Regions from separate parts of the Rhizobium sp. 01L410 genome, predicted to be linked through region 3. Evidence: predicted binding sites of a transcription regulator. Region 3 holds the regulator's gene; each other region holds the start of a gene.
What was found. Region 3 encodes PhoB, which activates phosphate uptake and scavenging genes when phosphate is short. Its sites were predicted from a motif close to TGTCATNNANCTGTCAT; they were not measured.
Positions count from the first base shown of each region.

Region 1 (7,438 bases), on a different contig from region 3:
TCTTCCAGGTGCCGAAGGCTTCCGTCAGCGGTGCCTTCGAACCCTTGCCCTCCGCCTTCATCTTCTGGAAGGCCGGGGATTCGTTCATCTTCAGACGAATCCAGACCGAAACGCCGAGCAGCAGAATGGAAACCAGGAACGGAATGCGCCAGCCCCAGGCCGCAAATGCCGTCGTACCGAGTATCTGCTGCACACCGATAATGACGATCAGCGACAGGAAAAGGCCGAGCGTTGCCGTCGTCTGGATCCAGGATGTGAAGTAGCCGCGTCGGCCATTCGGCGCGTGTTCCGCGACATAGGTCGCAGCACCGCCATATTCACCGCCGAGCGCCAGACCCTGCAGCAGGCGGAGCACGATCAGGATGATCGGAGCCGCGATGCCGATGGTCGCCGCACCCGGAAGGATACCGACGAGGAAGGTCGAGAAACCCATGATCAGGATCGTGACCAGGAAGGTGTATTTGCGGCCGACGAGATCGCCGAGGCGGCCGAAGACCAGAGCGCCGAATGGACGGACCAAGAAGCCTGCCGCGAAGGCAAGAAGCGTGAAGATGTTGCGCGTGGCTTCGGGATACTGGGTGAAATAGGTGGCACCGATATAGGTTGCGAGCGCACCATAGAGATAGAAATCATACCATTCGAAGACCGTACCGAGCGACGAGGCGAAGATGACCTTCCTTTCCTCGCCAGTCATCGGACGGGCTTTTGCGCTCTCGGCGCTTGCGATATTTGCCATTGTCTGTCCTCCACAGAATGATGAGCAGCAAGGCGCGTCCCAAACTCTCCTCAAAGTATGCCCCTGGACGCGGCTCGCCTGTGAAGAGTGTGGCAGAAAAGGATTCGGATAAAGAGAGCGGCTTTGGGATTATGACTTTAGTCTAACGTGTTTGCACAGCTTCGCGTAGCAGCCTGCATTATCACGCCCTCAGGGCTTCAGCCGGAGATTGCCGGTAGGCCAGAATCGCAGGCAGCGCAGCAAGAACGGCGCCAAATGCAATCAGCACTCCGGCCATCATCAGGTCGGCCCGGACAAAGCCCACCGGCATGACAATACCGCTGCTGGCGCTGAAGAAACCGGAAAGTAGAGACGCTGCGCAATAGCCCAGCGCAAAACCGCCCGCGATGCCAAGGGCGATCAGCGCAAAGAACTCGCCCCAGACAATACCGAAGATGGCCAGGCGCGGCGCGCCGAACGCCCTGAGCGCTCCGATCTGGCGGCGGCGCTGACCGATATGGATGACGGTCACCAGGATCAGCGATGCGGCGACCAGCCCCTGTGCGCCGGATGCCACCGCGACCAGAATACGCTTCGCATCGCCGAGCGTTGCGTAAAGATTGGTCAGCACTTCGCCCGGAAAGACCGCGACCGTGTTGCCGCTGCGATAGTCCTGCCGCAGCTTGTAGGCATCCGCGATCGACTTCGGCTTGACGAGAATGGCGGGCAGGCCAGGCAAGTCGCCGGACCAGCTATCATCGACCGCGTGATCACCCTCGTGATCGTGGTCCTCATGGGCCGCATTATCGGATTCAAGGCCATGGATATGCCAGACCGCTTGGATCGGTACCAGGATCGCCCGGTCCCAGGCGGTCCCGGTCGGCTTCATGCGGCCGGTCACGCGATAAGCGATTTCGGTATGGGTGTGACCGCCGGTTTCGACTGAGCCATGCATCGGCTTGATCTCAAATCCGAGCGGCAAGCTGACCGCTGCGCCGACAACGGCTTCGTTCTCCGCGGCAAAGCCACGACCCTCGCTGAACCCGCCGGAGAGATTGTCGGGCAGGGCCAGGCTGGTGCCGGCGATCGGATAGCCGGAAAAGGAATCGCCGAAGCCGATCGGCGAAACCCAGGCGACCCGCGGATCGGCAGCCAGCTTGGAGAGAATACTACCCGGCATCAGCGGCAAGGGCGAGGGCTGCAGGAAGACGGATGACAGCACAAGCTGCGTCTCGCTGCCGCCAGCGCCGATCACGAGATCGAACCTGTCGGCCGCCCGCGCGCTGCCGAGCCGTAACGCCCTTTCCTGCAGGACGACAGCAACGCCGAGTGCCGTTGCCAGGGCAACCAGCAGGACCACGACGAGCGAACCTGCCCAGAGTCGGCGAAGATCGGCGGCCATGAACCGGATCATGCCGCCACCTCGTTGCTGAAGGCGTCTTCAACGATGCGTCCCGAGGACAGCAGCAGGCGGCGGTCCATGCGGCCTGACAGATGCGGATCATGCGACACGACGATCAGCGTGCTGCCTTCCGCAATCGCCAGATCAAGCAGCAGGTCGCCGATGACGCGGCCGGTTTCGGCATCAAGGCTGGCGGTCGGCTCGTCTGCGACGATGACGCCCGGCTTGCGCAAAAGCGCACGCGCAATCGCCACCCGCTGCATCTCGCCGCGCGACATCGTCTCGATGTTCTGATTGGGCCGTGAAAGGCCGGTCCGCATCAGCAGTTCATGCGCACGCAGCACCATCTGAGCATCAGCAACACGCGACAGACGGGCGGGCAATAGAATGTTCTCGATGGCCGAAAGCCCCGGAAACAGATGAAAATCCTGCATTACGAGTCCGATGTTACCCGCTCTGAAGCGGTCGCGGTGGCTCTCGGACAAAGCGCAGATATCGTCACCGTTCCAGCAGACGGATCCGCGCACCGCACGTTCCAACCCGGTAATGATGTTGACGAAGGTGCTCTTGCCTGAGCCGGAAGCCCCGGTCACCGCAACCCGGCTGCCGGCAGACAGCGCCAGCGCGCCGATCTCAAGCGCCGGTGCGTTGAGTCCGCTGAACGTCACCGACAGATTGCTGATCTCGAGCGCCAGCATCAGACCGCTGAATATTCGGCCTGGCGCAGGCGCAGCAGGCTGACGAAGCCGGTTTCGGGATCGGTCCACGAGCCGTATTCGAGAATGCCGCGCACTTCGATCGTCTGGCTGGGCTGCACGAAGGTCTGCTTCTCGTCGAGATAGACGACGGCGATATTGTCGGGCCAGTCGGCATCAGACGAGCAGAATGGGCAGAGCGACATCGGAATTTCCGTCAGCACGAAAAACTGCGCTTCCGCTTTCAACGGCGGCGCCATGAAGCCGCGCATGCTGATTTGCCTGCCGGCGAGCGCCTTCACCTTTATTCGACGCCGAGAACGCCGAATTTCCCATAGAGCTCATCGAAGCTGAGCGTTGCGTCGGCAGCTTCGACACATCTTGCAGACATCAGCACCGGCAATGCCATCATCATACCGAAAAGGCTCCGGCGTGTGATCCTATGCATATCAAACTCCTTGCAAGTTCCCGGCCGCAGATCGGCGGCCGGGAAGATTACGCGGAAGAGGCGGTTCACCGCGCTCCGTCAGTTGGTCTGTTTGACACCGAGTGCAAAAGCGTCGGCGAGTACCTTGTAGACATCGCTCTGCTCCATGTAACCGCGGAAGCCTTCGGAGCCCGGACCATCCGACTGCAGGACGACGTCATCGACGGCATGAACGCCGCTGTCGCTGCTCTTCGGAATGTTGCCCTGAACGAACACGGCACCGGGAACATCCTTGTATTGTTCGTTGGCGACATATTCCTTCTTTTCGTTCTGCACGGCAGGAACGAACGGACCGTCGAGCTTCGGGCGGAACGTCTCGTAATGGTCGGGGCCGTTATTCGCACTGAGGAAGAGGCGGCGCGTGACGTCGATCTTGTCGGGATAGCCGTCGCCGTTGTCGTCGGTATAATTCGGGAAGCCCGCTTCGGCATAGGTGCCTACCTTTTCGCGCATCTCCGTGCCCGGCTTTTCGTCATCGACAGTACCGATGATCGAAACGCCATGGGTGTGGTCGCCGGTGACGACGATCAGCGTATCGGGATGGGCCTTCTGGAATTCGCGGGCAAGGCCGACGACCTTGTCGAATTCGATGGTGTCGACGACGGCGCGGTCCCAATCGAGCGGATGGGACATCTTGTCGATCGACGAACCCTCGACCATCAGGAAGAAACCGTCGGGGTTCTTGGACAGGCGATCGAGCGCGACCGTTGCCATCTCGACGAGACCCGGCTGGTTCGGGAATTTCTCGACGGTGCCCTTTTTTAGAAATTCGCGATCGAGCGTGACGTCCATGTTGCCGGTATGGAAGAGACCGAGAAGGTTGCCTTCAGCCGATGCGTTGGCTGCAAGCTCGTTCTTGTCGATGGCAAGCTTGTAGCCGGCGTCCTGGAAGAGCTTGATGTAGTCCTTGTCATCCTTGCGCTTGGAGCCCGGAATGTTCTTTCCGAGGAAGTAGGCAGAACCGCCGCCGAGGACGACTTCCGGCTTCACATCGAGAAGCATCCCGACGATATCGGCCTTGTCGTTGCGATTGCGCGTGTGGGAGACAACCGCAGCCGGTGTGGCGTCCTCGATTTCGGCGGTCGCGACAATGCCGATCGACTTCTTGGTCTGGCGGCGGATCGCTTCCGCAATCGTCTCCACGCGCGGGTCGTCGAGCGAGTCGGGCGTGCGGTCCGCATAAACGCCGATCGCGTTGACGGCTGTCTTGTGGCCCGTCATGTAGGCCGACATGGTATTGGCGGAGTCGGTGGCGACAGCGTTGGTTGCCGATGTGCCGATGAAAGCTGCCGGCGGCACATCGTCCATGTTGAGGCGGCCATTTGCCTTGCCTTCGGTCATACCCTTAGACATGATGCGGGCAGCGGTGCGATGCGCAACGGACAGGCCGTCGCCGATCAGGAAGATGACGTTCTTGGCTTTCGGCGCGTCGCCGGTGCCATAGACGTTCCAGGTAACCGACTTCTTCTCGTCGCCGGCGGAGACTTCGACCTTGTAGTCGCCGGGTGCGGCGATCGTCAGGCCACGCAGGATGACGGCGGAACCGAGTGCCTTGTCGTCCTTACCCTTTTCAAGCTCTACAAACTTGGCCTCGCCCCCGAGAGCCGTCTTGTAGTCCTGACCGTTGACCGTGATCTTCACGTCCTCGGGCTCTACCTGCTTGCTGAGCTCAACCTTGAAGTCAAATGGCGAACCGGCAAGAATCGTTGCGCGATCAAGCGGATAAAGCGTGGTCGCCTGCGCGGCACCGGCAAGAATCGTCGTGGCCGCCAGAGCGGCAAAAATCATACGCATGGAAAACCCCCGTTTTCGTTGCAGTAAATGAACAACGGGCCGGAGATAGCCTTGGGGGATGACATGTCGATGACACCGGTATGACAATCTGCCGCACCGACACCAGGCGCCGCCCGCAGGCGTAAAAACCTTGACTCCTGTGGAAAACGTTTTATGAGCAACGGCGGAAAAGGAATTATCCATGGTTCGCTTCGAACACGCCATTGCTGCATGCAATGACCGGGCACTGAGTGCCGGGGTGGATATTGCCGTTCCGGTTTCTTCCAAAACCAAGGCCAAAACGACGACGAAAACCGTCTGACGTCTCTGGCCTGCCGCTCTCTCCCCGGCTCGGCTGGGGACAGGAAGCCGCGATGATTTCGCGCTTTCCCCCCTCACCGGACAAGAGGAGAGAAGAGAAAGAGAGCTGAAAATGGGTTTCAAAGTAGCAGTCGCGGGAGCAACCGGAAATGTCGGCCGGGAAATGCTCAACATCCTCTCCGAGCGTGGCTTTCCGGCTGACGAAGTCGTAGCACTTGCCTCCTCGCGTTCGCAGGGCACGGAAGTGTCCTACGGCGACAAGACGCTGAAGGTCTTCAATCTCGAAAACTACGATTTCTCCGACACCGACATCTGCCTGATGTCTGCCGGCGGCGAAGTCTCCAAGAAGTGGTCGCCGAAGATCGGCCAGCAGGGCTGCGTCGTCATCGATAATTCCTCGGCCTGGCGCTATGATCAGGACGTGCCGCTGATCGTGCCGGAAGTGAACCCGGACGCCATCACCCAGTTCACCAAGCGCAACATCATTGCCAATCCGAATTGCTCGACCGCCCAGCTCGTCGTCGCGCTGAAGCCGCTGCATGATTTCGCCAAGATCAAGCGCGTCGTCGTCTCCACCTACCAGTCCGTTTCCGGCGCCGGCAAGGATGGCATGGACGAGCTCTTCAACCAGACGCGCGCCGTCTTCGTTGCCGATCCGATCGAGAACAAGAAGTTCACCAAGCGCATCGCCTTCAACGTCATTCCACATATCGATAGCTTCATGGAAGACGGCTATACGAAGGAAGAGTGGAAGGTTCTGGCCGAAACCAAGAAGATGCTCGACCCGAAGATCAAGGTCACCTGCACCGCAGTTCGCGTGCCTGTCTTCATCGGCCATTCGGAATCGGTCAACATCGAATTCGAAAACGAGATCACCGCCGATCAGGCCCGCGACATCCTGCGTGATGCACCGGGCTGCCTCGTCATCGACAAGCATGAGAACGGCGGCTACATCACGCCTTACGAATCTGCCGGTGAAGACGCCACCTTCATCTCGCGTATCCGCGAAGATGCGACGGTCGAAAACGGTCTCAACATGTGGGTCGTTTCCGACAACCTGCGCAAGGGTGCCGCGCTGAACGCCATTCAGATTGCCGAGCTTCTCGTCAATCGTGGCCTCATCAAGCCGCGCAAGCAGGCCGCCTGATACCGAATATTAACCATAGCTTGCTATCAGCCTCGCATGTCGTCAGACTTGCGGGGCTTTCTTTGAACCAGCCAGGCGGCAATCGTGCGGCAGGCGGCCAATCTCGCCAAAAGGTGATCGTGACAAAATCACCCTTGGCTGGCATTCTGCCCGGCATTCCAGCGACTGCAGATCGAGATCGGGGTTTCTCATGCGCATGACAAAATTCTTGGTGGCGGCCATCGCGGCGGTGGGCGCTTTCCATGCAGTTCCGGTAGCGGCCAACGCCGCGCAATGCGGCAATAATGGCGCCGGCTTCGATGCCTGGGTGCAGCAATTCAAGCAGGAAGCTGCAGCACAGGGCGTCAGCCAGTCGGTTCTGAGCCGTGCATTCGCCAACGTCGCCTACAATCGTCCGACGATTGCTGCCGACCGTGGCCAGAAGAGCTTCAAGCTGTCCTTCGACGCCTTCATGCAGAAGCGCGGCGGTGCGGCGATCATTTCCCGCGGCAAGGGCATGAAGCGCTCCAACCAGGCTCTCTTCACGTCGATCGAACGCCGCTACGGCGTGCCGGCCGGCCCGCTGATCGCGATCTGGGGCATGGAAACCGGCTTCGGCAGCTATATGGGCACGCAGCACACGCTGTCAGCCGTTTCGACGCTGGCCTATGACTGCCGCCGCTCGGACTATTTCACCGACCAGCTCTATGCTGCCCTGCAGCTCGTCTCTGAAGGCTATCTGAGCCCGCAGGCGCGCGGCGCCGCACATGGCGAGATCGGCCAGACGCAGTTCCTGCCGCGCAATGTCGTCCGCTTCGGTGCCGATGGCGATGGCGATGGCCGTGTCGACATGGTCGGCTCGCGTGCTGACGCGCTGGCATCGACAGCAAACTTCCTGAAGGGTCACGGCTGGCGCGCA
Region 1 is NZ_JBFTST010000004.1:96,940-104,377, reverse strand. It holds gene AC1DV9_RS10220 (MFS transporter) at 1-736, opposite strand, end outside; gene AC1DV9_RS10215 (ABC transporter permease) at 918-2,129, opposite strand; gene AC1DV9_RS10210 (ABC transporter ATP-binding protein) at 2,126-2,815, opposite strand; partial or broken gene AC1DV9_RS10205 (hypothetical protein) at 2,815-3,260, opposite strand; gene AC1DV9_RS10200 (alkaline phosphatase) at 3,339-5,093, opposite strand; partial or broken gene AC1DV9_RS10195 (hypothetical protein) at 5,211-5,394, shown strand; gene AC1DV9_RS10190 (aspartate-semialdehyde dehydrogenase) at 5,506-6,540, shown strand; gene AC1DV9_RS10185 (lytic murein transglycosylase) at 6,731-7,438, shown strand, end outside.
Region 1: the regulator PhoB is predicted to act here: its motif matches at 5,163-5,179, upstream of AC1DV9_RS10200 (alkaline phosphatase).

Region 2 (7,438 bases), on a different contig from region 3:
TCAGTCCGGTCATAGGGCTGGCTCTCTGATGATGAAGGGGGTGTCGAAGAAGAATTCTTCCAGATTGTTGCCGGGTCCATCGCGATCGACGACGATGAAGCTGCTCGGCTTGCCGAGCGACATCAGCGGGTGATGCCAGACATTGCGTCTGTAGTTCACGCCCTGATCACCGCGCGCAGAAAACACCTGCGGCCGTCCCGGCCGGCCATTCTCATCTTCCGAGACGACAACGAGAAACGGCCGGCCGGAAACCGGTGAAAAACTCTGACTGCCGAAAGGATGGCGCTCCATCATCCCGACTTCGTAGGGAAAGGCGCGCGGCTGGCCACGGAAAAGATTGATGATGACGCGTGCGCCCTCGCCCGCCGCCTCGGCAGAAGCAAGCGCATGAAAACGTTCGGTCGTGCCGCCGTTGATATAACGCATCGTCGAAGGATCGGCCTCGATCACATCGCCGAAGGGCGCGAAGGCGGCTTTGGTGAGGGGCTGGATGTCGAGGTAGTCTGGCATTGTCATTCGCCTTGTGCCCGCCAATGGCGGATGTTTTCAAGTTGGGTAACAAGCTCGGGCAACGCAGTTCTTACAGTCTGCCAGATCACCGGCAGTTCCGCCCTATAGTAATCATGGACGATCAGGTTGCGCATGCCTTTGATCCGTGTCCACGGAATCTCCGGATGGTTTTGCGGAAATCCGGGTTCGATCGCCGATATCCGTGCTGCTGCCTCGCCGACCAAGACTAGCGACATCGTCACGGCAAGCTGAGTGCGGACATCGGCGAGGAACTGCGCCTCGCTCATCCCTTCGATCAGATCGAACGCCGTCTGCGCTGCCGCCTGCATTCGGTCCATATGGTCGACAAGCCGCTCATTGTTCATATGTCGGATGCTTCCGAGAGAACGCGAGCCTTGATCTTGTCGGGCAGCCCGCCTAGTGTGACGAGGTCCACCTTGACGCCAAGGATATCCTGCAATTCCTCCAGCAACCCGCCGAGATCGAACAGCGTCGTCCCCGGCAGCGCATCGACGAGAATATCGAGATCGCTATCAGGCCGGTCCTCGCCGCGCGCCACCGAGCCGAAGACGCGCGGGTTCGCCGCGTTGAAACGCTTCGTCGCGTCGCGGATCGCCTGCCTGTTTTTCTCCAGCACTTCCGATGGCTTCATTGCACCGTCTCCTGCAACTGAGACTATAGGCGAGCGCGAACGGCGAGGAAAGAATTCCGCATCGTTCAGCGCTCCGGAAGCATGGAGTTCAGACGCAGAAGCGCGATCTTCTCGACCTGACCGGCGGCCGTCGCAAATTCCTCCTCGCGGCTGTTACCGATCCGCTTTTCAAAGGCGTCGAGGATATCGTCCTTGTTCAGACCCTTGACCGCAATGATGAAAGGGAAGCCGAATTTTTCGGTGTAGTGGTTGTTGAGCTCGGTGAAACGCTTGTGTTCCGCCGCGCTCAGACGGTCGAGCCCGGCGCCTGCCTGCTCCTGCTTGCTGTCTTCGGTCAACTCACCCGCGATCGCCAGACGTCCGGCGAGATCGGGATGGGCGCGCAGCACGCCAAGGCGCTCCTTCTCGCTCGCCGCCCGGAAGATCGCCACCATGGGCGTGTGAACACGGTCCGCCGTCAGCTCGCCGTGGATGAAGCCGTCGTCATAGGCGCGCTCGGCGATGAACGGCGAATGCTCGAAGACGCCGCCGAAGCGACTTACGAATTCCTCCCGCGCGATCATCAGATCGTCTCCGGCTGGTGATGCTGGTGCCAGTGTCTGGCGATCTCGACGCGCTGCGGCACCCAGACCTTCTCGTGGGACAGGACATATTCCATGAAGCTCTTCAGCGCCGCAGCGCGGCCCGGACGGCCGACGAGACGGCAATGCAGCCCGACCGACAGCATCTTCGGGCTACCCTCCTTGCCTTCCGCATAGAGCGTGTCGAAGGCGTCCTTCAGATAGGTGAAGAACTGATCGCCGGAATTGAAACCCTGCGGGGTGGCAAAGCGCATGTCGTTGGTCTCGAGCGTATAGGGAACGATCAGGAACGGCTTGCCATCCGCGCCCTTCACCCAGAAAGGCAGATCATCGGCATAAGAGTCCGACGAATAAAGGAAACCGCCCTCTTCCTGGACGAGCCGCAGCGTGTTGTCCGAGGGCTTGCCCTGGTACATGCCGTAGGGCCGCTCGCCGGTCAATTCGGTATGCAGGCGCACGGCTTCGAGAATGTGCTTGCGCTCCAGATCTTCCTGAAAATCCTTGTATTCCAGCCAGCGATAGCCGTGACTGGCGATCTCCCAGCCGGCTTCCTTCATCGCATCGACGGCTTCCGGATTGCGGGCCATGGCCAGTGTCACGCCATAGACGGTTGCCTGCACCTTGAGTTCGGTGAACAGCCGCCACAGCCGCCAGAAACCGGCGCGCGAGCCATACTCATAGATCGATTCCATATTGAGGTTGCGCTGCCCCGGCCAGGCAGCACCGCCGACGATTTCCGACAGCAGGTTCTCCGAGGCCGGATCGCCATCGAGAATACAGCTCTCGCCGCCTTCCTCGTAATTGATGACGAATTGAACGGCGACATGCGCGCCGCCCGGCCATTTCGGATCGGGCGTGTTGCGGCCGTAGCCGATTAGATTGCGCGGATAGGTATCGGATGCCATGAAATCACCTTCTCGAGGACAGGCGAAACGGTAACACCCGGAGAGCGAAAGTCGAGCCGGAAACGCGAAAGTCTCTCACGAAATCACTCAGCTAAGCCCGATCGCCCTGAGGACCGCGACGCAGACGACGCCCGATGCGACGGCCGCCAGCATTGGCAAACGAAGCGCTGCGAGCGCGGTGACGGCGCAGGCGATGGTCTCGGCAATCCCGGTCGCAAAGGCTGTCGGCGCGACGACGGCCATCAGCACCGCCGGTGGAATGGATTCGATCGCCTTGCGCCTGCTGCCGTCGAGCGACACATGGCGAATGAGGAAGAGACCGCTGACGCGCGTCAGAATGGTTGCCGCCGCCATCGCCAGGATGGCAAGCAATGTCGAGAAATCGAGCGTCATGGCGTCACCTCCACGCGGCGCTTGCCGCTGACCATCGCGGCGGCAAGCCCGGCCAATGCGCCGGCAGCGATGTACCATACACCGGGGATGAAATGCTGCGTCAGGACGGCCGCCGCACCGCTGGCGAGCAGGACCGCACCGGTCTCCGATCCCTTCCAGAAACCCATGACCAGCACGATGAAGACCGCAGGAAAAGCGAAATCGAGGCCCAGAGTGACGGGATTACCGAGGAAGGCGCCGAGTGTTGCCCCCGCGAGACTGGACAGCAGCCAGGTCAGATAAAATGGCGTGGCAAGCCCAGCAAACCAGGCCGGCGTCAGCCGCGCGATACCGGCCCGGAATTCGGCCATCGCCCAGATCTCGTCGGCGAGGAACAGCACCGAGAAATAACGGGCGCGCGGCGCAAAGGCCTGCATTTTGGTGCCGATCGAAGCGCCCATCAGCACGTGGCGGATATTGACGAGCAGTGCCGCAAAGCCGAGGCCCGCCCAGGAGGCCGGATGCGTCCAGATATCCATCGCCACGAATTGCGACCCGCCGGCAAAGACCAGCGCGCTCATCAGTGCGGTCTCAAGCGGCGACAGCCCCTTGGTCGCAGCGACTGCGCCGAAGACCAGGCCGATCGGGATGACGGCGGCGATCAGCGGTGCGATCGCGCGCATACCGCCGGAAAATTCCGCCCAGAATTCATTCTTTTTCACGTTCAAAAACTCCGCTTGCTGCGGAGGTCATAGAGCGGCGCAAGAACGCCGTCTTGAACGAAAGTGATTACCGGGCGCGGTACTGGCCGGGTGTCAGTCCGGTGCGGGCCTTGAAATGCCGGGTGAAATGCGCCTGGTCCGCAAAGCCGCATTCGAGCGCGATCTCCGCCGGCTGTTCGCCTGCCTGCAGCTTGCGCCGGGCAATCCTGACGCGGACATCTGTGAGGAAGGCATGCGGCGTGATGTGGAACTCCTTGCGGAAGGCGCGGATCAGATGCGCACGGCTGAGACCAGCGATAGCGGCGAGCTCTTCGAGACCGATATCGCTTTCATATTGCTCTACCAGATAGTCGCGCGCCCGGCGCACCGCCGACCGTTCGGCGCTATCGACAGGAATGATGATCGAGCTGCCATGCTGGCGGAACATCGCGTCCAGCACCAGGAACATGCCCTGCCCGGTCTCCAGCGCCCCGGCCCCCGTCTCCAGTGTCCTATGCGCCTCCAGAAAGGCATTGGCGAGCTTTGGATCATGGAGGATCTGCTTGCCGAAGGCCGGCGTGCCGTGGAAGGCCCGGCCGGTCACGTCCTCAAGAATTTCCCGGAACAGTGCCATGTCAGGGTAGATCATCCGGTAGCGGTAACCGCCATCCGTCGGCGCACCGTCATGCGTCTCGCCGGGATTGATCAGGTAGAGATCGCCCGGACCGGATGCCTCGCGCGCACCACGGATCGTGGCGATCTGGCTGCCGCTCTCGATGGCGCCGATGCTGAAAGTATCATGCGCATGCGGCGCAAACTCGTGGGTCAGGAAGGTCGCGCTCAGGCATTCCATGCCGTCGAAGCGCCGGTCGCGCCAGAAGCGGGTCGTCTCCGCCCCGGCAAGCGGCATGGCAACAGTCGCCTGTTCCTGGGAAATATTCTGCATCGCGCCGATATAGCAGTTTTCCGCAGCCGCTTCTTGAACAAAAGTGATCAGGCGATCTTGCGGGCGCTGACCTTGCCCATCGGATGCAGCGAATGAACGCGGAACGGCCCGCCCATGCCCTCTTCCATCATCAGCGCGATATTGGAGATGGCGATCGGCTCCGCCAGCACCGGCTCGAAGATGCCGCGCAGCGCCTGTTCGATGCGCGGCATGTCGACAACATTGACTGGCCCGGTCACCGGCATGTGGAACCGGTATTCGTCCATCACATAGGGGTTGCCCCAGCGGTGTAGATTCGTGAACTGCGCCGCCGACAAGCCGTCGGGATCACTCCGCTCGATATCGGCTTCCGAAAGTGGCGCCCGGAAGCCATCGAAATGCTGAACGATCGACGATGCGAGATAGCGGACATTCTCGCATGGCAGCGTCGGAACCAGGCTGTAATAGTTTCCAAGCCGCGCCACTTCGATGCGCGGCACGCTGAACGGCTGGAACGTGCCGGAAAAGCGCATCAATTCCCGCAATAGTTGCGCTTCAGATACCTCCGCGGAGAGGTGGAACGGCGCCTTCAGCACGCCATGAAAGCCATAGCGGCGCGGGACGGCCGTGTGGAAGGCAATTTCGTGAATGCCGAGTCCGCGAACGGCCGGCGGCTCCAGCATCTCGCCCGAAAAAACGTTGCGGCCAAGCCAATTGGCCGCCACATGGCTGAGCGGATCGCTCGGCGAAGGCGTGAAGCAAATGGCATAGCGCATGCGATTTCCTCCATCTGAGAATGCGGCGCACGGCCGAATCCGGCGCCGTCGATGCGCAAGCAGATAGGTGATTTGCATGACAGAATAACGAAATATACTCTGGACGAATTCACGTTTAGCGTGAAGCGGCCGTGATATGGCTCGAAAGCGCGAAGCTTTCAGGCAGGTCGAAGGAGAGCTTTTCGCCTGCAATTGGTGCAACGACAGCTTCGGCAAGCCGATGCGCCAGGCCGAAGCTGACCTTGAAACCGCCGGTCAGCGCATGCAGATGCGGATGAAGCGGGTATGGCCCCACCATCGGATCGCGGTCGATCGCCTTCGGCCGCAAGCCGGCCCAGCGCTCGATGACGGGCGCATCGCGCAGGACCGGCGCCATCTCGCGCGCAGCGACAATCAGCGGATCGAGTAGCGCATCTGTGGACAACGGTTCCGCAAAGCTGTTCTCGCTGGTGCTGCCGACCGCGACATGCCCGCCCTCATGCGCAACGACATAGAGCCCGTCGCGGAAGATCGTCGGCATTGCGGGATCGACATCGGCTTTCAACAGCGCCGCCTGCCCCTTCACCGGTTGCCCGAGCGGCTGCGGAAGATCAGGCGTGAAGCGCTGAAGGATTGGGAACGATCCGTGCCCGGCGGCAATGATGCAATCGCCGAAGCCGATGCTCCGGCCGCCGATAACGGCAATCCGCGCCCCTGTATCAAGGCTGTCGAGCGCCGCCTCCTCCAGAAGCCGAACATGCTTCGCCCGCATCAGGAACGCCCGGAGGACGGCGATCAGCGCGCGCGGCGCCACCCGACCGGCCAGCGTATCGTGAACGAAGCCGCTCTCGCCTGCTGCCGCGTCGATCCAACCCTGAACAGGTGGTACATCGCTGACATGCCAGTGAAACGCCCGTCCCTGCTGACGCCAGTTGGTTTCGGCATCGGCGGAGTGACGGAGCGCAATGGTCTTCAGATGCGGCTTCGGCAACGGGATAAGACGGCCGGAGCGCTGGTAGCCGGCCGAAAGCCCGGTTGCCACCTCAAGCCCCGCGATCTCGCTCTCAAGGCTGACCAGGGCATCGAACTGGAACTGCTTCTTGGCATTCCACTTGTCCGGCATATGCGGCATCAGCGCGCCGAGCAGACCGCCGCTGGCTCCCTGCCCGATCGTTGCTGCATCGATCAGCAGCGTATCGATGCCCTGCCGCTCGGCGTAAACCGCCGCCCACAGACCCATGATGCCGCCGCCGGCGATCAGAAGATCGGCGGATTGACCGGAGAGAAGAGCCGGACTATCGGCTTGTGGCATGACAGATATCGATCCCGATCAGATTGGCAGCAAAAGCCAGCCGCTCGAATGGCGAGACGGCGATATGCCCTATTCGCAGGCCTTTGGCGACCACTTTTATTGCCAGACCGACGGCCGCCTCGAATGTAGCCACGTCTTCCTCGCGGGCAACGGCCTGCCGGAACGCTGGGCTAAAAAGCAGAGTTTCCAGATCGGCGAACTCGGCTTCGGCACAGGCCTGAACTTCGCCGAGACCTGGCGGCAGTGGAGGCTACAGCGCAGCGACGGCCAGCATCTGCACTTCATGTCCTTCGAGCTTTATCCGATGCAGCGCGAGGAGATCCACCGCGCCCTGTCGCACTGGCCCGAGATCGATGCCGAACGCGATGGGCTGACGTCCGCCTGGACGAATGCACCAACCGGCATCGTTAGCCTCGATCTCGATCCGCAAACGCGTCTCACTGTCGTCTGCGGTGCCGCGTTAGACGGCGTGAAGGCTGCAGAGCCAAACTTCAATGCCTGGTATCTCGATGGCTTCGCCCCGTCGCGTAATGGCGACATGTGGTCGGAAGAGCTGATGCGGCTGGTCTGCGAGAAGACGGTTCCGGGCGGCAGCTTCGCCACTTATGCCGCAGCCGGTTTCGTCCGCCGCAATCTCGTCGCCGCAGGCTTTGCGGTCGAGCGCCGCAAGGGCTTTGCGGGAAAGCGCGAAATGCTCTGCGGCACGAAACCCCTATAGGCCGGAG
Region 2 is NZ_JBFTST010000007.1:249,554-256,991, forward strand. It holds gene uraH (hydroxyisourate hydrolase) at 1-13, opposite strand, end outside; gene AC1DV9_RS17510 (ureidoglycolate lyase) at 10-510, opposite strand; gene AC1DV9_RS17515 (HepT-like ribonuclease domain-containing protein) at 513-839, opposite strand; gene AC1DV9_RS17520 (nucleotidyltransferase family protein) at 872-1,162, opposite strand; gene uraD (2-oxo-4-hydroxy-4-carboxy-5-ureidoimidazoline decarboxylase) at 1,228-1,725, opposite strand; gene puuE (allantoinase PuuE) at 1,725-2,648, opposite strand; gene AC1DV9_RS17535 (AzlD family protein) at 2,736-3,041, opposite strand; gene AC1DV9_RS17540 (AzlC family ABC transporter permease) at 3,038-3,703, opposite strand; gene AC1DV9_RS17545 (AraC family transcriptional regulator) at 3,810-4,667, opposite strand; gene AC1DV9_RS17550 (DUF1045 domain-containing protein) at 4,715-5,422, opposite strand; gene AC1DV9_RS17555 (NAD(P)/FAD-dependent oxidoreductase) at 5,538-6,713, opposite strand; gene mnmC2 (tRNA (5-methylaminomethyl-2-thiouridine)(34)-methyltransferase MnmC2) at 6,712-7,431, shown strand; gene AC1DV9_RS17565 (response regulator) at 7,426-7,438, opposite strand, start outside.
Region 2: the regulator PhoB is predicted to act here: its motif matches at 5,499-5,515, upstream of AC1DV9_RS17550 (DUF1045 domain-containing protein).

Region 3 (7,438 bases):
AGCTGGACGGCGCGGCCACGCACATCCAGGCCTTCAACCTGAAATGGGACGACGTGATCATCGCCGGCGAAATGAAGCTCGTTGAGAGCGGCGGCTGTGTCTGCCATGGTCTTACTCCTAGTCGTCAGAGCGGCAGACCAAGCTGTCTTCCCGCTCGCGCGGCCACCAGGCCATCAGGCCGGATGTGGCGTCCAATATGGTTCAGATCGCGCCCAGGCACCATGCAAGAATCGACTTCTGCGCATGAAGACGGTTTTCCGCTTCATCGAAGACCACGGATTGCGGGCCATCGATCACATCGTCCGTCACTTCCTCACCACGATGGGCGGGCAGGCAATGCATGAACAATGCATCCTTGCCTGCTTTCGCCATCAAAGCCTGATTGACCTGATAGGGCTGGAAGACGTTGTGACCGCGAGCCCGATGTTCCTGATTCATGGAGACCCAGGTATCGGTTACCACGCAATCGGCGCCTTCGACCGCACGGTCGGCATCATGGCTGAGCATGATTTCGGCGCCCTCATTGCGGGCCCAGTTCAGATAGTGATCCTTCGGCTCGGAACCAAGGGGTACCGCCATGTTCATGCGATAGCCGAAGCGGGCAGCCCCTTCGACCAGCGAATGCAGCACATTGTTGCCGTCGCCGGTCCAGGCGATCGTCTTGCCTTTGACCGGGCCGCGATGCTCTTCGAAGGTCATGATATCGGCCATGATCTGGCAGGGATGCGTATCATCCGTCAGCGCATTGATCACCGGTACCGTCGCGTGTTCGGCCAGCTCCAGCATCCGGTGATGCTCGGTCGTACGGATCATGATCGCATCGACGTAGCGCGACAGAACCTTGGCTGTGTCGCCGATCGTCTCGGCGCGGCCGAGCTGCATTTCCGTGCCCGAGAGGAACAGCGTCTCGCCGCCCAGCTGGCGCATGCCGACATCGAAGGAAACGCGCGTCCGGGTGGAAGGCTTTTCGAAGATCATCGCCAGCATCTTGCCGGCCAGCGGCTTGTCGCCCTTGCCTGCTTTGAATGCCTGCTTGCGCAGCATCGCGTCGTCCATGATGACTCGCAGATCGGCAGAGCTCATCGCCGAAAGATCGAGGAAGTGTTTGGGGGAAGCCATGTCGTCCTTACCTGTTTGCCCCGGAAGGCATCTATCCGTTCAAGCCGTCTTCTTGGCCTTCGATGCGCGAATGCTTTCGGCGGCCTGCTCAATGCGGGCGAGACCCTCGCGAGCTTCCTCCGCCGTGACGACCAAAGGCGGCAGCAGGCGCACGACATTGTCACCGGCAGGTACGCCGAGCAGGTGGGCGCCGCGGATGGCAGCCAGGAGTTCAGTCGAGGGAACGGCGGCCTTGATACCGAGCAGCAAGCCCTCGCCGCGGATATCCTCGATCACATCGGGATAGCGGTCCTTGAGCGATGCCAGGCCCTGGCGGAAGACCAGAGCGACGTCACGGACATGCTGCAGGAAGCCTTCGGCAAGGACGATGTCGAGCACAGCGCCGCCAACAGCCATGGCGAGCGGGTTGCCGCCATAGGTCGAGCCGTGGGTGCCGGCCTTCATGCCGGACGCAGCTTCCGCCGTTGCCAGGCAGGCGCCGAGCGGGAAGCCGCCACCGATGCCCTTGGCGACAGCCATGATGTCAGGGGTCACGCCGGACCACTCATAGGCAAAGAACTTGCCGGTACGGCCGACGCCCGTTTGGACCTCGTCGAGAATGAGCAGCAGGCCCTTCTCGTCGCAGAGCGCGCGCAGCGCCTTCATGAACTCGGTGGTCACAGGGCGAATGCCACCCTCGCCCTGAACCGGCTCGATCAGAATGCCTGCGGTCGCATCGGTGATTGCGGCGCGCACAGCGTCGATATCGCCGAAGGGCACCTGGTCAAAGCCAGGCGCCTTGGGGCCGAAGCCTTCGAGGTACTTTTCCTGCCCGCCTGCAGCGATCGTCGCCAGCGTCCGGCCGTGGAAGGCGCCTTCGAACGTGATGATATGGAAACGCTCGGGATGGCCCTTCGAATACTGGTAGCGGCGTGCGGTCTTGATCGCGCATTCCAGGGCTTCCGCGCCGGAATTGGTGAAGAACACCTTGTCGGCGAAAGTCGCCTCCGTCAGCCGCCTGGCGAGCTTTTCCTGCCCGGGGATTTCATAGATGTTGGACAGGTGCCAGACCTTGTCGGCCTGTGCCTTCAGGGTATCCACGACATGCGGATTGCTGTGGCCGACCGAGGTCACCGCGACGCCGGCACCGAAATCCAGATATCGTTCGCCGCTTTCGGTAATCAGCCACACGCCCTCACCTCGCTCGAACCGCAATGGGGCACGAGAATAGGTATCATATAGCGGCGCGGCTTCAGCCATGGCGCGGTCTCCTGTCAACTTACGGGCAACCGGACTCCGGCTAAAAACCAGGTCCGAAAAATTAAAAATGCCGCCTTTCGGCGGCGACTTGCACTATTTACTTTTCGCACTGCAATGTCAACAAAACTGCGGCTTTCGTGGCTTCTGAGAGACGCTCAAGCAATGTCGCGTTTTATCAACAGCTAATGTTGCAGAAATGACTCTCAGGGGAAGCAAGTTGGGGAAAACCCCGAATTCGATTCATCCGGATTCCTGCGACTCTTGTCACGGAGTCAGCCTCACACTAGGTTAAAACTCAATTACTAGACTGCATGCGGCGGAACTAGTCACCAAAATTAGTCAAGCGTTTCTTGTGTCGGATTCGTCCGGGGCAAACAGTGAGGGATTCTGCCTTCGCAACGCTTAAACGGCGGAGACACAGGGCATGAACTGGACAGACGAGCGGGTCGAGAAACTCAAGAAACTGTGGTCCGAAGGGCTGAGCGCGAGCCAGATCGCTGCCCAGCTTGGCGGCGTCAGCCGTAACGCCGTTATCGGCAAGGTTCACCGTCTGGCGCTGCCGGGCCGTGCGAAGGCCGGCGGCAACGCCACGGCTGCCCGCGCTCCCAAGCGTACGGCGGCAGCACCCCGCGCCCCAACCTACGCATCGCGTCTGGCGACGACCCGTACGGTCACCCGCCAGCAGGGCGCGACGATGCTGAAGGAAGAGATCGAAATCGACGTGATGGAGGAGATGGAATACCGTCCCGCCAAGAACGTGATCGTCCCGATTTCCCGCCGTCTCGGCCTGACGGAGCTCACCGAGCGCACCTGCAAGTGGCCGGTCGGCGATCCCTTGAAGGACGATTTCCACTTCTGCGGCTGCGAAAGCCCGGATTCTTCGCCTTACTGCACCTACCACCAGCGTCTGGCCTACCAACCGGTCAACGAGCGCCGCAGGGCAGCAGCCCGGGCAAACTGAGCCGGGTAAGCACAAACGAAAAACGGGCCTTACGGCCCGTTTTTTTGTGTCTCAATTCCGAAAGCTTCAAGCTTCCATCGAATATCCAGCGCCGCGAACGGTGCGGATGACATCCTGCATATTGGAGAAGTTCAGCGCCTTGCGCAGACGGCCGACATGGACATCGACGGTGCGCTCGTCGACATAGATGTCGTGACCCCAGACGCCATCCAGAAGCTGCGAGCGCGAGAAGACGCGGCCGGGAGAGGCCATCAGGAATTCCAGCAGGCGAAACTCGGTCGGTCCGAGACGGACTTCGCGGGTCTTGCGATGAACGCGGTGCGTCTCGCGGTCGAGTTCGATATCGCCGCATTTCAGCACGGTCGAGAGAACTTCGGGCTTAGCGCGGCGCAGCATCGCCTTGACGCGAGCGACGAGCTCGGGCGTCGAGAACGGCTTGACGACATAGTCGTCGGCGCCGGTCGACAGGCCGCGAACGCGTTCGCTTTCCTCGCCGCGCGCCGTCAGCATGATGATCGGCAGACGCTCGGTCTCCGGGCGCATGCGCAGCCGGCGGCAAAGCTCGATGCCTGATACGCCAGGCAGCATCCAATCAAGGATAAGAAGGTCCGGCGTCCGCTCCTGAAGGCGGATTTCCGCCTCATCGCCGCGCAGGATGGTGTCGACCTCGAAACCTTCGGCTTCGAGATTGTAACGAAGAAGCACGCTCAGTGCTTCTTCGTCTTCAACGACTGCAACTCTCGGGATCATTCTGTTCTGTCTCCTGAGGCCCGGTCCGGATATTATTCCGTGACCGCGCCGACGGTGTTGGCGGTGTCGTCCTTCGGACGCTCGCCCTCCGGCTGGGCGCCGGTCGCCATGTAGTAGATGGTTTCTGCGATGTTGGTGGCGTGGTCGCCGATGCGTTCGATGTTCTTGGCACAGAACAGCAGATGCGTGCAGCTGGTGATGTTGCGCGGATCTTCCATCATATAGGTCAGGAGCTCGCGGAACAGCGAGGTGTACATCGCGTCGATTTCCTCGTCGCGCTCGCGGATCGACTTCGCCTTGTCGGCGGCGCGCGTCGTGTAAACGTCGAGCACTTCCTTTAGCTGGACGAGCGCCAGTTCGGAGAGATGCTCCAGGCCGCGGCCGAGCTTGCGCGGAACGCCGGTGCTCTGCACGGCGATGACGCGCTTGGCGGTGTTCTTGCCGAGATCGCCGACGCGTTCGAGGTCGGCGGCGATGCGGATCGACCCCATGATCTCGCGCAGGTCCGACGCCATCGGCTGGCGGCGGGCGATGGTGACGATCGCCTTGTCGTTGATCTCGCGCTCGGCGTGATCGAGGATCACGTCGTCGGAGATGACCTTCTGCGCCAGTGCGCCGTCGCCATTGACCAGCGCGCGCACAGCGTCGGAGACCATCTGTTCCGCCAGACCGCCCATCTCGGAGATGCGGCGGGTCAGGAACTTCAGATCTTCGTCATATGCAGAAAAGATATGTGTCGATGCCATGGGAAATGTCCTTGAGTGTCTCTATCGGAAGTCGTGACGCCAAAGATCAGCCGAAGCGGCCCATGATGTAGTCCTGGGTGCGCGGATCGTCCGGATTGGTGAACATCTTGTCGGTGTCGTTCTCCTCGACGAGGTTGCCGAGGTGGAACATGGCGGTGCGCTGCGAGACGCGGGCCGCCTGCTGCATGGAGTGCGTCACGATGACGATCGTGTAGCTTTCGCGCAGCTCGTGGATCAGCTCCTCGACCTTTGCGGTTGCGATCGGATCGAGCGCCGAGCAGGGTTCGTCCATGAGGATGACCTCAGGCGAGACCGCGACGGCGCGGGCGATGCAGAGACGCTGCTGCTGGCCGCCAGACAGGCCGGTGCCGGATTCATGCACACGGTCCTTGACCTCGTTCCAGAGGCCGGCGCGCTGCAGGCTGGTTTCGACGATCTGGTCCATGTCGGCCTTCGACTTGGCGAGGCCGTGGATGCGGGGGCCGTAGGCGACGTTTTCGTAGATCGTCTTCGGGAACGGGTTCGGCTTCTGGAACACCATACCGACGCGGGCGCGCAATTCGACGACGTCGATATCCGGATCGTAGATATCATCGCCATCGAGCGTGATCTTGCCGGTAACGCGGCAATTGTCGATCGTGTCGTTCATACGGTTCAGGCTGCGCAGGAAGGTGGACTTGCCGCAGCCGGACGGGCCGATAAGCGCGGTCACGGTGTTTTCACGGATGTTCAGCTTGACGTCGAAAAGCGCACGTTTCTCGCCATAATAGACCGAAACGTCCTGGCCGATCATCTTGTAAGGGATGCTGTTCATCTTCTGGTCCAGAGCCTTCTCAACTGCTGCTTCTGTCAACATGTTCATGGGTTTCTACTCCGTTTACCAGCGGCGCTCAAAGCGACGGCGCAAGAGGATGGCTCCGATGTTCATGACGATCAGGAACAGGAGCAGGACGATGATGGCACCCGAGGTACGCTCCACGAAGGCGCGTTCGGCTTCGTTGGCCCACATATAGACCTGGACCGGAAGTGCCGTGGACGGATCGAGCGGCGTGGTCGGCGCATTGGCGACGAAGGCGACCATGCCGATCAGCAGCAGGGGCGCGGTTTCGCCGAGCGCATGCGCCAGGCCGATGATGGTGCCGGTCAGGATGCCCGGCATGGCGAGCGGCAGCACGTGGTGGAACACCATCTGCATCTTCGATGCGCCGAGACCGAGAGCGGCCGAGCGGATCGACGGCGGTACGGCACGCAACGCAGCACGGGTGGCGATGATGATGGTCGGCAGCGTCATCAACGTCAACACCAGGCCACCGACCAGCGATGCGGAACGCGGCAGGCCCATGAAATTGATGAAGACGGAGAGGCCGAGCAGACCATAGACGATCGACGGAACAGCAGCGAGGTTGTTGATATTGACCTCGATCAGATCCGTCAGCTTGTTCTTCGGCGCGAACTCCTCAAGATAGATCGAGGCGGCGACACCGATCGGCAGAGCAAGAACCAGAACGATCAGCATCAGGTAGAGCGAGCCGATGAGAGCGACGCCCAGACCTGCCGCTTCCGGACGGCTGGAATTGCCATTGACGAAGAGGCCTGTGTTGAACTGCTTGAAGAGAGCACCGCTCGCCTTCAGCTCGTTCATCCAGCCGACCTGCTTGTCGTTCACCTTGCGGTTCTTCTCGTCGACAGAGAGATCGATCTGGCCCTTGCTGGCGCTATCGATATTGGCGTCGGCAAGCACCGTGACATTGACCCTCTTGCCGATGATCGACGGGTCGGAAACGACCATGTCGCGCAGCTGGATCGGAGCGCCCTTGGAGAGCATGGCCGAAGCATCGCGGACGTCAGGACGGCTCGAGGCGTTCACATTCAGCTGCTTGACGATGGCGTCACGCAGCAGGGCACCATAGTTGGCGGAGACGAGGACCGACGGATCGGTTGCACGCTTGTTGCTCGGGTCGATCGTCTTTTCGGTGAATTCCACCGGAAGCGTGATCGCCGTCTGCTGGAAGGCGGTATAGCCTTGGCGGATGACCGTCGAGAGCAGGATCGCCAGAAAGATCAGGCCGAAAGATATGGCAGCGATGCCATAGGCCTGGAAGCGGCGTTCTGCGGCATAGCGGCGCTTGATGCCGATGTCGCGGCGTGCTGGAGCCTTGGAGACAGTGATGCCTGCAACGGGAGAAACAATATTCGTCATTCGTACTGCTCCCGGTATTTGCGCACGATGTAGAGCGCGTAGATATTGAGGCAAAGCGTGATGAAGAAGAGGGTAATGCCGAGCGCGAAGGCGACCAGCGTCTGCGGCGAGGTAAACTCGAGGTCACCCGTCAGCTGGTTGACGATCTTGACCGTCACCGTCGTCATCGGCTCGAAAGGATTGATCTGGATGCGGGCGGCAACACCGGCTGCAAGCACGACGATCATTGTTTCGCCGATGGCGCGCGATGCGGTCATCAGCAGCGCACCGACGATGCCCGGAAGAGCGGCGGGAAGCACGACCTTCTTGATGGTTTCGGAGCGCGTGGCGCCGAGGCCGAGCGAACCGTCACGCAGCGCACGCGGCACGGCGGTGATGATATCGTCGGACAGCGAGGACACGTAAGGGATCAGCATGATACCC
Region 3 is NZ_JBFTST010000003.1:70,543-77,980, forward strand. It holds gene AC1DV9_RS07550 (Hsp33 family molecular chaperone) at 1-107, opposite strand, end outside; gene argF (ornithine carbamoyltransferase) at 202-1,119, opposite strand; gene AC1DV9_RS07560 (aspartate aminotransferase family protein) at 1,159-2,358, opposite strand; gene AC1DV9_RS07565 (GcrA family cell cycle regulator) at 2,783-3,319, shown strand; gene phoB (phosphate regulon transcriptional regulator PhoB) at 3,386-4,069, opposite strand; gene phoU (phosphate signaling complex protein PhoU) at 4,102-4,815, opposite strand; gene pstB (phosphate ABC transporter ATP-binding protein PstB) at 4,862-5,677, opposite strand; gene pstA (phosphate ABC transporter permease PstA) at 5,693-7,015, opposite strand; gene pstC (phosphate ABC transporter permease subunit PstC) at 7,012-7,438, opposite strand, start outside.